One region of the Streptomyces sp. NBC_01410 genome, then DNA from elsewhere that is predicted to be linked to it. Evidence: riboswitches for the same ligand, from Rfam matches in the RefSeq annotation. Region 1 holds a riboswitch; each other region holds the start of a gene.

Evidence for each region. Region 1 has a riboswitch for cobalamin ahead of OG741_RS26420 (ribonucleoside-diphosphate reductase subunit alpha). Riboswitches for the same ligand answer to the same signal wherever they lie in the genome.
Region 2: another riboswitch for cobalamin. It lies ahead of OG741_RS09700 (cobalamin biosynthesis protein); the one in region 1 lies ahead of OG741_RS26420 (ribonucleoside-diphosphate reductase subunit alpha).
Region 3: another riboswitch for cobalamin. It lies ahead of metE (5-methyltetrahydropteroyltriglutamate--homocysteine S-methyltransferase); the one in region 1 lies ahead of OG741_RS26420 (ribonucleoside-diphosphate reductase subunit alpha).

The regions. Positions count from the first base shown of each region.
Region 1 covers NZ_CP109530.1:5,703,561-5,706,829, forward strand. Annotated here, with positions in the region: gene OG741_RS26420 (ribonucleoside-diphosphate reductase subunit alpha) at 1-1,892, opposite strand, end outside; cobalamin riboswitch at 2,019-2,186, opposite strand; gene mctP (monocarboxylate uptake permease MctP) at 2,452-3,269, opposite strand, start outside.
Region 2 covers NZ_CP109530.1:2,090,817-2,094,085, reverse strand. Annotated here, with positions in the region: gene OG741_RS09705 (cobyric acid synthase) at 1-1,001, opposite strand, end outside; gene OG741_RS09700 (cobalamin biosynthesis protein) at 998-1,963, opposite strand; cobalamin riboswitch at 2,069-2,211, opposite strand; gene OG741_RS09695 (hypothetical protein) at 2,320-2,541, opposite strand; gene OG741_RS09690 (anion permease) at 2,554-3,269, opposite strand, start outside.
Region 3 covers NZ_CP109530.1:1,196,989-1,200,257, reverse strand. Annotated here, with positions in the region: gene OG741_RS05565 (DUF2993 domain-containing protein) at 1-252, shown strand, start outside; gene OG741_RS05560 (ArsR/SmtB family transcription factor) at 326-1,078, opposite strand; cobalamin riboswitch at 1,125-1,358, shown strand; gene metE (5-methyltetrahydropteroyltriglutamate--homocysteine S-methyltransferase) at 1,482-3,269, shown strand, end outside.

The DNA of each region.
Region 1 (3,269 bases):
TTGAACAGGTTGGAGACCTGGGGCTCGATGCACTCGTACACGCCCGCGATCGAGGCGATGGTGGCGGTCGGCGCGATGGCGAGGAGGAGCGAGTTGCGCATGCCGCTCTTCGCCACCCGCGCGCGCAGGGCGTCCCAGCGCTCGGGCCAGTTGAGCTCGACGTCGTAGTGGTCGGGGTGCAGCACGCCACGGGCCGCGCGGGTCTCGGACCAGGCGGGCAGCGGGCCGTTGCGCTCGGCGAGCGAGCAGGACGCCTCGTACGCGGCGAGCATGATCCGCTCGGCGATCCTCGTGGAGAGCGCCTTCGCCTCGGGGGAGTCGAAGGGCAGGCGCAGCTTGAAGAAGACGTCCTGAAGACCCATCGCGCCCAGGCCTACCGGACGCCACCTGGCGTTGGAACGGCCCGCCTGCTCGGTCGGGTAGAAGTTGATGTCGACGACCCGGTCGAGGAAGGTCACGGCGGTACGGACGGTCTCGTCCAGGCGCTCCCAGTCGATGCCGTCGCCCGCGACGAACGAACCCAGGTTGACCGAGCCGAGGTTGCACACGGCGGTCTCGCCGTCGTCCGTGACTTCGAGGATCTCGGTGCACAGGTTGGAGCTGTGCACGACCCGGCCGGGCTCGGCGGTCTGGTTGGCGGTGCGGTTGGAGGCGTCCTTGAAGGTCATCCAGCCGTTGCCGGTCTGGGCGAGCGTACGCATCATCCGGCCGTACAGCTCGCGCGCCGGGATGGCCTTGCGGGCCAGGCCCTGGGCCTCCGCCTTGCGGTACGCGGCGTCGAACTCCTCGCCCCACAGGTCGACCAGCTCGGGCACATCGGCGGGCGAGAACAGCGACCACTCGGCGTCGGCCTCGACGCGGCGCATGAACTCGTCCGGGATCCAGTGCGCGAGGTTGAGGTTGTGCGTACGCCGCGCGTCCTCACCGGTGTTGTCGCGCAGCTCCAGGAACTCCTCGATGTCCGCGTGCCAGGTCTCCAGATAGATCGCGGCCGCGCCCTTGCGCCGGCCGCCCTGGTTCACGGCGGCGACCGAGGCGTCGAGGGTCTTCAGGAACGGCACGATGCCGTTGGAGTGCCCGTTGGTGCCGCGGATCAGCGAACCGCGGGCGCGGATACGGGAGTACGAGAGGCCGATACCACCCGCGTGCTTGGACAGGCGGGCGACCTGGTGGTAGCGGTCGTAGATCGAGTCCAGCTCGTCAAGGGGGGAGTCCAGCAGATAGCAGGACGACATCTGCGGGTGGCGGGTCCCGGAGTTGAAGAGCGTGGGCGAGGAGGGGAGGTAGTCGAGCCTGCTCATCAGCCGGTAGAGCGCGGCGACCTCGTCGAGGGCGCGGGTGCTGTTGTCCTCCGCGAGGCCCGAGGCGACGCGCAGCATGAAGTACTGCGGGGTCTCGATCACCTGACGGGTGATCGGATGCCGCAGCAGATAGCGGCTGTAGAGGGTGCGCAGACCGAAGTAGCCGAAGCGGTCGTCCGCGTCCCGGTCGATCAGCGCGTCCAGCCGGGCGGCGTGCAGCGCCACGAACTCGGCCGTGCGGTCGGCGATCAGGCCCTCGCGGTGGCCGACGGCGACCGAGGCGGAGAAGGAGACCGCGCCCTGTCCGGCTGCCTCGTCGGCGATATGACGGGTCAGCAGGCGGGCGGCGAGCCGGGAGTAGGCAGGGTCCTCGGAGATCAGCCCCGCGGCCGCGTCGGTGGCCAGGCTCCGGAGTTCGGCCGCGTCCGAACCGGCGTGCCGGCCGCGCAGCGCGGCGGCGGCGACACGGCCGGGGTCGGTGTCGGGCAGATCGGCGGTGAGACCCGTCAGGGTCCGCAGAAGGGCGGTCCCGGGGCCGTCGGCCACCTGCTCGGAGATGCCTGAAGCCGGATCGGCTGGCGCGATGGTCACGTGGTGCTCTCCCTCGCTCGGCTCTGGGCCGGCGGGGGGAGGGGGTCACGGGCGCGCGTCAGGGGACGGCTCACCGCGTCCACCGGCCCAACCGCGAGGCCCGGACGTGTCGGCACCCGGTTCGGTCGAGCCGGATGCACCGTCGGCAGGTCTTCGGACTGGTGGGGTACGACAAAGCGCACCGCATCACACCGTTGCGGGACAGTTCCGGATTCGCACCGGATTCCCCTGCGGCGACAGCGAGCATGAGCATACATGTGGGGGCGGGGAGTTGCCGCACCCACCACATGTTGTGTCGGGGCGGCTACGGGGTGCGGGGTGCGCCTGCGGCGGGCTTGTTCCCCACCCCGCCCCTTCCCTTAACCGGGGCTCCGCCCCGGACCCCGCTCCTCAAACGCCGGAGGGGCTGAATATGCGGCTCGGCCGCACATCCAGCCCGTCCGGCGTTTGAGGACATGCGGCCGAAGGTCGCATTCGGGTCTGGGGGCTTGCCCCCGGATCGGGAAGGGGCGGGTAGGGGAACAGCCCCGCGCAGCGGCACCCGCGCCACGTCCGACCGTCAGTGACCCGCGCCCGCCGTCGCCGACGGCAGTTCCGCCTTCACGCCCGGATCCCCCGCGTCCGCCGTGTAGTCCGACGGCGATGTCTCGTCGACGCCCTCCGGCGCCTTCAACGCCCGCAGTACGAACGTCAGCACCACCGTCACCACCACGTTCAGCACGAACGCCGTCAGACCGATGTACCCGATCTCGCCGAAGCCCGGAATCTCCGCCGACGAGCCGCCGAAGTGCTTCTGCGTCGGGCTGGCCACTCCGTACGCCGCCGCTGTGCCGTAGATCATGCCGACAGCCCAGCCCGCCAGCAGTGCCCAGCGGTGGAACCAGCGGGTGAACAGGCCGCCCACCAGCGAGGGGAAGGTCTGGAGGATCCAGATGCCGCCCAGAAGCTGGAAGTTGATGGCCACCGTCTTGTCCATCGTCAGGACGAAGGCCAGCGCGCCGACCTTCACCAGGAGGGACACCAGCTTGGAGACCTTGGTCTCCTGCGCGGGCGTCGCGTCCGGCTTGATGAAGTCCTTGTAGATGTTCCGCGTGAACAGATTCGCCGCCGCGATCGACATGATCGCCGCCGGCACCAGCGCCCCGATGCCGATCGCCGCGAAGGCGACACCGGCGAACCAGTCGGGGAACATGTTCTCGAACAGCTGCGGGATGGCCAGCTGACCGTTCTTCACCTTCACGCCCGCCGCGATCGCCATGAAGCCGAGCAGCGCCAGCAGGCCCAGCATCAGTGAGTACAGCGGCAGAATCGTGGTGTTGCGCCGGATCACGTCGCGGCTGCGCGAGGAGAGCGTCGCCGTGATCGAGTGCGGATACA
Region 2 (3,269 bases), 3.6 Mb from region 1:
CGGCGTACCAGAGCCTCGGCGAGCCCACGCTCGCGCAGCCACGCCAGCGCCTTGACCGTGCCCCTCGTACCCGGCACCACCACCAGATCGGCGTCGGCGAGCTCCTCGGCCCGGTCCACGAAGCGCACGACGACGCCGGGTTCGGCGGCGAGCGCGTCCACGTCCGTGAAGTTCGACATCAGCGGTACGGCGCACACGGCGACGCGCAGCACATCCTCGCCGACGGGCGGCGCGACCACCGACTCCCGTACCGCGCCGCGCAGCGAGACCCGCAGCCCGTCCTCCTCGTCGATGCCGAGACCGTGCGCGAAGGGCAGCACGCCATAGGTGTGCCGCCCGGTCAGTCCGTGCAGCATCTCCAGGCCGGGTTCGAGGAGCGTCACATCCCCCCGGAACTTATTGACCAGATAGCCCGCGATCAGCGCCTGGTCCTCGGGGGCGAGGAGTGCCGTCGTACCGAAGAAGGAGGCGAAGACGCCGCCGCGGTCGATGTCTCCGACCACGAGCACCGGCAGGCGCGCGGCCCGCGCGATGCCCATGTTCACGATGTCCGTACGCCGCAGATTGATCTCGGCCGGACTGCCCGCCCCCTCGCAGATCACGGCTTCATACGTGCCCCGCAGCTCCTCCAGGCACTCCACGACGGTCCCGAACAGGGACTCCTGCCGCCCGCCGTGGTAGCCGCGGGCGCTGAGTTCACCCACAGGCCTGCCCATCAGCACAACCTGACTGGAGCGGTCACTGCCGGGCTTGAGCAGTACCGGGTTCATCAGCGCACTCGGCTCCACGCGGGCCGCCTGCGCCTGCATGGCCTGCGCCCGTCCGATCTCCGCGCCCTCGCGCGTCACGAACGAGTTGAGTGACATGTTCTGCCCCTTGAAGGGCGCGACCTTCACCCCCTGCCGCACCAGCCAGCGGCAGATCCCTGCCGTCACGACGCTCTTGCCCGCGTCTGACGTGGTTCCCGCGACCAGCAGCCCGCCGCCCCTGCGCCCGCTCATCCCCGCCCCTTTTCCGCGCGCCGTGCACGCAGCGCATGCCCCGCGAGGCGCCCCGCCGCGCAGGTCGCGAGTGTCAGCCAGCCGACGCGGCGCGAGAGCCGCACGGCACGTTCGATGTCGCCGAACTGGACAGGGCGGCCCTCACCGTTGAGTACGGGACGGTGCTCGACGCGTCCGGCGTAGGAGAGCGTTCCGCCGAGCCGTACACCGAGCGCACCGGCGAAAGCCGCCTCCACCGGACCCGCGTTGGGGCTCGGATGCTTCTTCGCGTCGTCCCGCCAGGCCCGGGCGGCCCCGCGCGCGTCCCCGCCCGCGAGCACCGCCAGCGCCGCGGTGAGCCGGGCGCCCGGCCAGCCCGCGACGTCGTCGAGCCGGGCTGAGGCCCAGCCGAACCGCCGGTAGCGGGGCGACTTGTGGCCGACCATCGCGTCCAGGGTGTTGACCGCCCGGAAGCCGACCAGCCCCGGCACGCCCGCGAGCGCCCCCCAGACCAGCGCGCCCACCACGGCGTCGGAAGTGTTCTCGGCGACGGATTCGACGACGGCGCGCGCGATCTGCTGCTCGTCCAGGGCCTGCGGATCGCGCCCGCACAGATGCGGCAGCCGCTCCCTGGCCACCTCCACGTCCCCGGCGGCCAGCGCGCCACCGATGGCGCGTGCCTCCCGGCCCAGCGAGGTGCCGCCGACGACGGCCCAGGTGGCGGCGGCGGTCAGTGCGACGGACGTGGCCGAGCGGCCCCGTACGCCACGGCTCAGCAGTGCGGCGGCAGCGGCGGCGCCTCCGGCGCACACCACGGTGTGCAGCGCGCCCCACCCCCGGTGGTCACGCCACAGCACACGCTCGACAGCACCCGCGGCCCGCCCGAACGCGGCGACCGGATGCCCTCGGCGGGGATCGCCCAGAAGCAGGTCACCGGCCAGGCCGGCGGTGGCGCCGTACACGAATCGGCGGTCGGCACGCATGGGTTCAGGCCGTCGTTCCGCCTCGTTGGAACCTCGTACTCACCGCAGGAACCGAACCGCAGCCGCGCATGGCGATATGTCCTCACTCAGGGTGTCCGCGCCCTGGTTCGACGTGACCGGCGGTGAGAGTTCCTGGCTTCCGGGGGAGTGCTCCCCCGTGACAGTGGCGGGACCGCGCCGGATTCGCACCGGCTTCCTCTTCTGCCGCCGTAGATGGCCCCGGCAGTCCACCACGCTGCGAGAACGGGCGTCAACTGGCCTTTGACCTGCACGGGGAGAGTGTGTTGGGGCACACACGCGGGCCGGGTCACCCGATGGGGTGACCCGGCCCGGACCCGCCGAATCCGAAACGGCTGTCAGGTGACGATCAGATAGATCCCGTACGCCACAGCCGCCGCGCAGAGCCCGAAGCACGCGTACGCCCCGGTGCGTGCAAGAACCGCGGAGCCGCCGCTCGTGGCCGCGGACTCCTGCTTGGTCAGGCCCACCACGCCCAGGGTGAACAGACCCACCAGGGCGACAGTGGCGACGAGGCTCACGCCGAAGACGGAGCCGAGTGCTGCCCAGTCGATTTTCATGCTGATCTGTCCTTACACCGTGGCCGGACGCGTCGGCTCGGAGCCGGGAGCGGGGATGGTCGTCTTGAGGTCCTGCGCGGGCGTGCCCGCCGGCGGCGGGGTGACGGCCGCGATGGCGGCGGTCACGACGCCCGCGGGCTCGGCTTCCGTGTCATTGACGTTGGTGTGGTCGACCACCTGGCGGCGGGAGACGAACCAGATCGCGGCGCAGGCGCCGATCAGGAAGGCCGCGACGACCGCGACACCCCAGTCGCCCTGCTTGGTCACGAACTCCGAGCCCGCGGCGACCAGAGCGGCGGCGGGCAGCGTCAGGCCCCAGGCGACGAACATCCGGGTGGCGGTGGACCAGCGGACCACGCCGCCCTTGCGGCCCAGGCCCGCGCCCATCACGGCGCCGGAGCAGGAGTGCGTCGTCGACAGCGAGAAGCCGAGGTTGGAGGAGGCGAGGATGACGCTGGCCGCACTGGTCTGGGCGGCGAAGCCCTGCTGCGGCTGAAGGTCCGTCAGGCCCTTGCCCATGGTGCGGATGATGCGCCAGCCGCCGAGGTAGGTGCCCATCGCGATGGCGAGACCGGCGGAGAGGATGACCCACATCGGGGGGTTGGAGCCGGGCGAGAGCACGCCGCCGGCGACGAGCGCCAGCGTGATGATGCCCATCGTCTTCTGCGCGTCGTTGGTGCCGTGGGCCAGTGAGACGAGGCCCGCCGAGGTGATCTGGCCGGCGCGGT
Region 3 (3,269 bases), 4.5 Mb from region 1:
ATGAAGGTGAATCTCGTCGATGTCGTACTCGAGCATCCGCAGCTGCTGCGGAAGCTGGGCATCGATCCCGGTCTCGTCGAGGCACTGCTCGCCCTCAAGCCCCCGGAGCTGTCCGAGCGGCTGTCGCTCTCCTTCGAACTGCCCCGCTCTCTGAAGGAGTTGCGGCTCCAGCACATCACCGTGGAGCGCGACGGCATCAAGGCGCGCGTGGTGGGATCCGGCCTGCGCGTCGGGCAGTCCGGCGGCTCCTGAGGTGACCCGGCGCTTTTCCGGTACGGGTACCGCCGCGCACAGCCGTACCGGAAAAGCGGGTCGCCGGGCCTGATCAGGTGTACATCAGTGAGCCGGGCGTGGTCAGCAGCTCGCCCGTCTCCAGCCAGGTCTTGAGGCCGGAGAGGATCATCGGCCAACCGCCGTACAGCTCCTCGTTCGCACCCTCGCGCAGCTGGTCGTGCGTGACGGTGAGCCGGCAGGAGTCGCCGACGGGCTCGATGTCCCAGGTGACCCTCGACGTGCCTTCGGCTTTCACCTCGTCGCTCCAGAGCGCGACCATGCTCTGGACGAGCTTGCGCGGTGGATCGATTTCGAGGATCTCGCCCTCGCCGAGCAGGCCGTCGGCCTTGGGGGAGCTCATCTCGAAGCGCCCGCCGGGCTGCCAGTCCGAGGTGACCCGCATGCCGAAGTTGTACTTGCTCCGGATCTCGGGGTCGGTGATCGCCTCCCAGAGGCGCTCAGGGGTGGTGCGGATGTAAATCTCGAAGACCTTTTCCATGGGGCTCTCCAGTCGGCTCTTGAGGCCGCTGAGTGCGGCCGCCCAGGGTTCCGCGTACTTGCTCACCCACCGGTCGTGGACGAGCCGGATAGGGACGGGGTTCAGGAAGTGGAGCTTTTCCCGGCCACGGCGCCTGGTCACGATCAGGCCGGCTTCCTCGAGCTGCTTGAGGTGCTTCATCACGCCGAAGCGGCTGATGCCGAAGCGTGCCTCGAGCGCGCTGAGCGTCTGCCCGTCCTGACGGAAGAGCTCGTCGAGGAGACTGCGCCGCGTCGGGTCGGCCAGTGCCTTGAACACTTCGTCCATGCCATCCAAAATAGGTGACTGTTTGGTCACATGTCAATGACGCGCCTAGGGTGATCGTGCAGCTGGTTCGCCCTGTCCTCCAGGCAGGCGCGTCGCAAGAGGGAATCCGGTGGGAATCCGGAACTGCCCCGCAGCGGTGAGTGGGAACGACCGCCGTCATACGCACTGGATCCGGCAGCGGATCCGGGAAGCGACGGCCAGTAGGTGCCCGCGTACGCAAACCTCGTACGCGCGGGCGTGCCCATGAGTCCGAAGACCTGCCACTGCCCGTGCGCGAACGCGCGCGGAGATCTCGGTGACCTCGTGGGCGGGTCGGCGGCATGGGCAGACGGGTGTGTCTGCCCTCCTTCGCGTTCCACGAGCTGTCCGAGGTCATGGACGAGTACTCGCGAAGGAGAGTTCCGTGACCAGCACATCCACGGCCGCAGGATCCAGGGCCACCGTCCACGGCTACCCCCGTCAGGGCCCGAACCGGGAACTGAAGAAGGCCGTCGAGGGCTACTGGAAGGGCCGCGTCGACGCCGACGCCCTGCAGGAGACGGCCGCCCGGCTGCGCCGGGCCACCTGGCAGCAGCTCGCGGGCGCCGGTATCCACGAAGTCCCCACCGGAGACTTCTCGTACTACGACCACGTCCTGGACACCAGCGTCATGGTCGGCGCCATTCCCCCGCGTCACCGGGCGGCCGTCGAAGCCGACGCGCTCGACGGCTACTTCGCCATGGCGCGCGGAACACAGGACGTCGCCCCCCTGGAAATGACCAAGTGGTTCGACACCAACTACCACTACCTCGTCCCCGAACTCGGCCCCGACACCGCCTTCGCCGCCAACTGTGCCAAGCAGGCCACCGAGCTGAAGGAAGCGCTCGCGCTCGGACTCACCGCCCGCCCGGTGCTCCTCGGACCGATCACCTATCTGCTGCTCGCCAAGCCCGCGCCCGGAGTCGCTTCCGATTTCCAGCCGCTCACCCTGCTGGACCGGCTGCTGCCCGTGTACGCCGAGGTGCTCCGCGAGCTGCGGGCCGCGGGCGCCGCCTGGGTGCAACTCGACGAACCGGCCCTGGTCCAGGACCAGCCGCCCGCCGTGCTCGGCGCCGCGGGCCGTGCCTACCGCGAGCTCGGAGGGCTCAGGGACCGGCCGAAGCTGCTGGTCGCCTCCTACTTCGACCGGCTCGGCGAGGCGCTTCCCGTCCTGGCCAAGGCCCCCGTCGACGGACTGGCCCTCGACTTCACCGGCCCGGCCCACGCGAACCTCCGCGACCTCGCAGCCGTCGGCGGACTGCCCGGCAAGCGGCTCGTCGCCGGAGTCGTCGACGGCCGCAACGTATGGATCAACGACCTCGGGAAGTCGGCCGCCACCCTCGCCACCCTGCTCGGGCTGGCCGGCCGGGTGGACGTCGCGCCGTCCTGCTCCCTGCTGCATGTGCCGCTCGACGCCGCCGCGGAACGCGATGTCGACACACAGGTCGCCCGCTGGCTGGCCTTCGCCCGCCAGAAGACGGCCGAGGTCGTCACGCTGGCCCGCGGGCTGACCGAGGGCACCGACGCCATCGCCGCCCAACTCGCCGCCAACCGGGCCGACCTGCTCTCCCGCGCCACCTCCGCGCTCACCCGCGACCCCGCCGTTCGCGCGCGCAGCGCGGCCGTCACCGCGGCGGACACCCGGCGCAGTCTCCCGTACGCGCAGCGCGCCGCGGCCCAGCGCGCACGTCTGCGCCTTCCCCTGCTGCCCACGACCACGATCGGCTCGTTCCCGCAGACCGTCGAACTGCGCACCGCACGGGCCGACCTGCGGGCCGGGCGCATCGACACCCAGGGGTACGAGGAGCGCATCGAGGCCGAGATCCGCGAGGTCGTCTCCTTCCAGGAGAAGACCGGAATCGACGTGCTCGTGCACGGCGAGCCCGAACGCAACGACATGGTCCAGTACTTCGCCGAACAGCTCAGCGGCTATCTCGCGACGCAGCACGGCTGGGTCCAGTCGTACGGCACCCGCTGTGTCCGGCCGCCGATCCTGGCAGGCGACGTCTCGCGCCCCGATCCGATGACGGTCCGCTGGACCCGCTACGCCCAGTCGCTCACCGACCGCCCCGTCAAGGGCATGCTCACCGGACCGGTCACCATGCTCGCCTGGTCCTTCGTACGCGACGACCAGCCGCTCGCCCAGACCGCACGCCAGGTCGCCCTCGCCCTG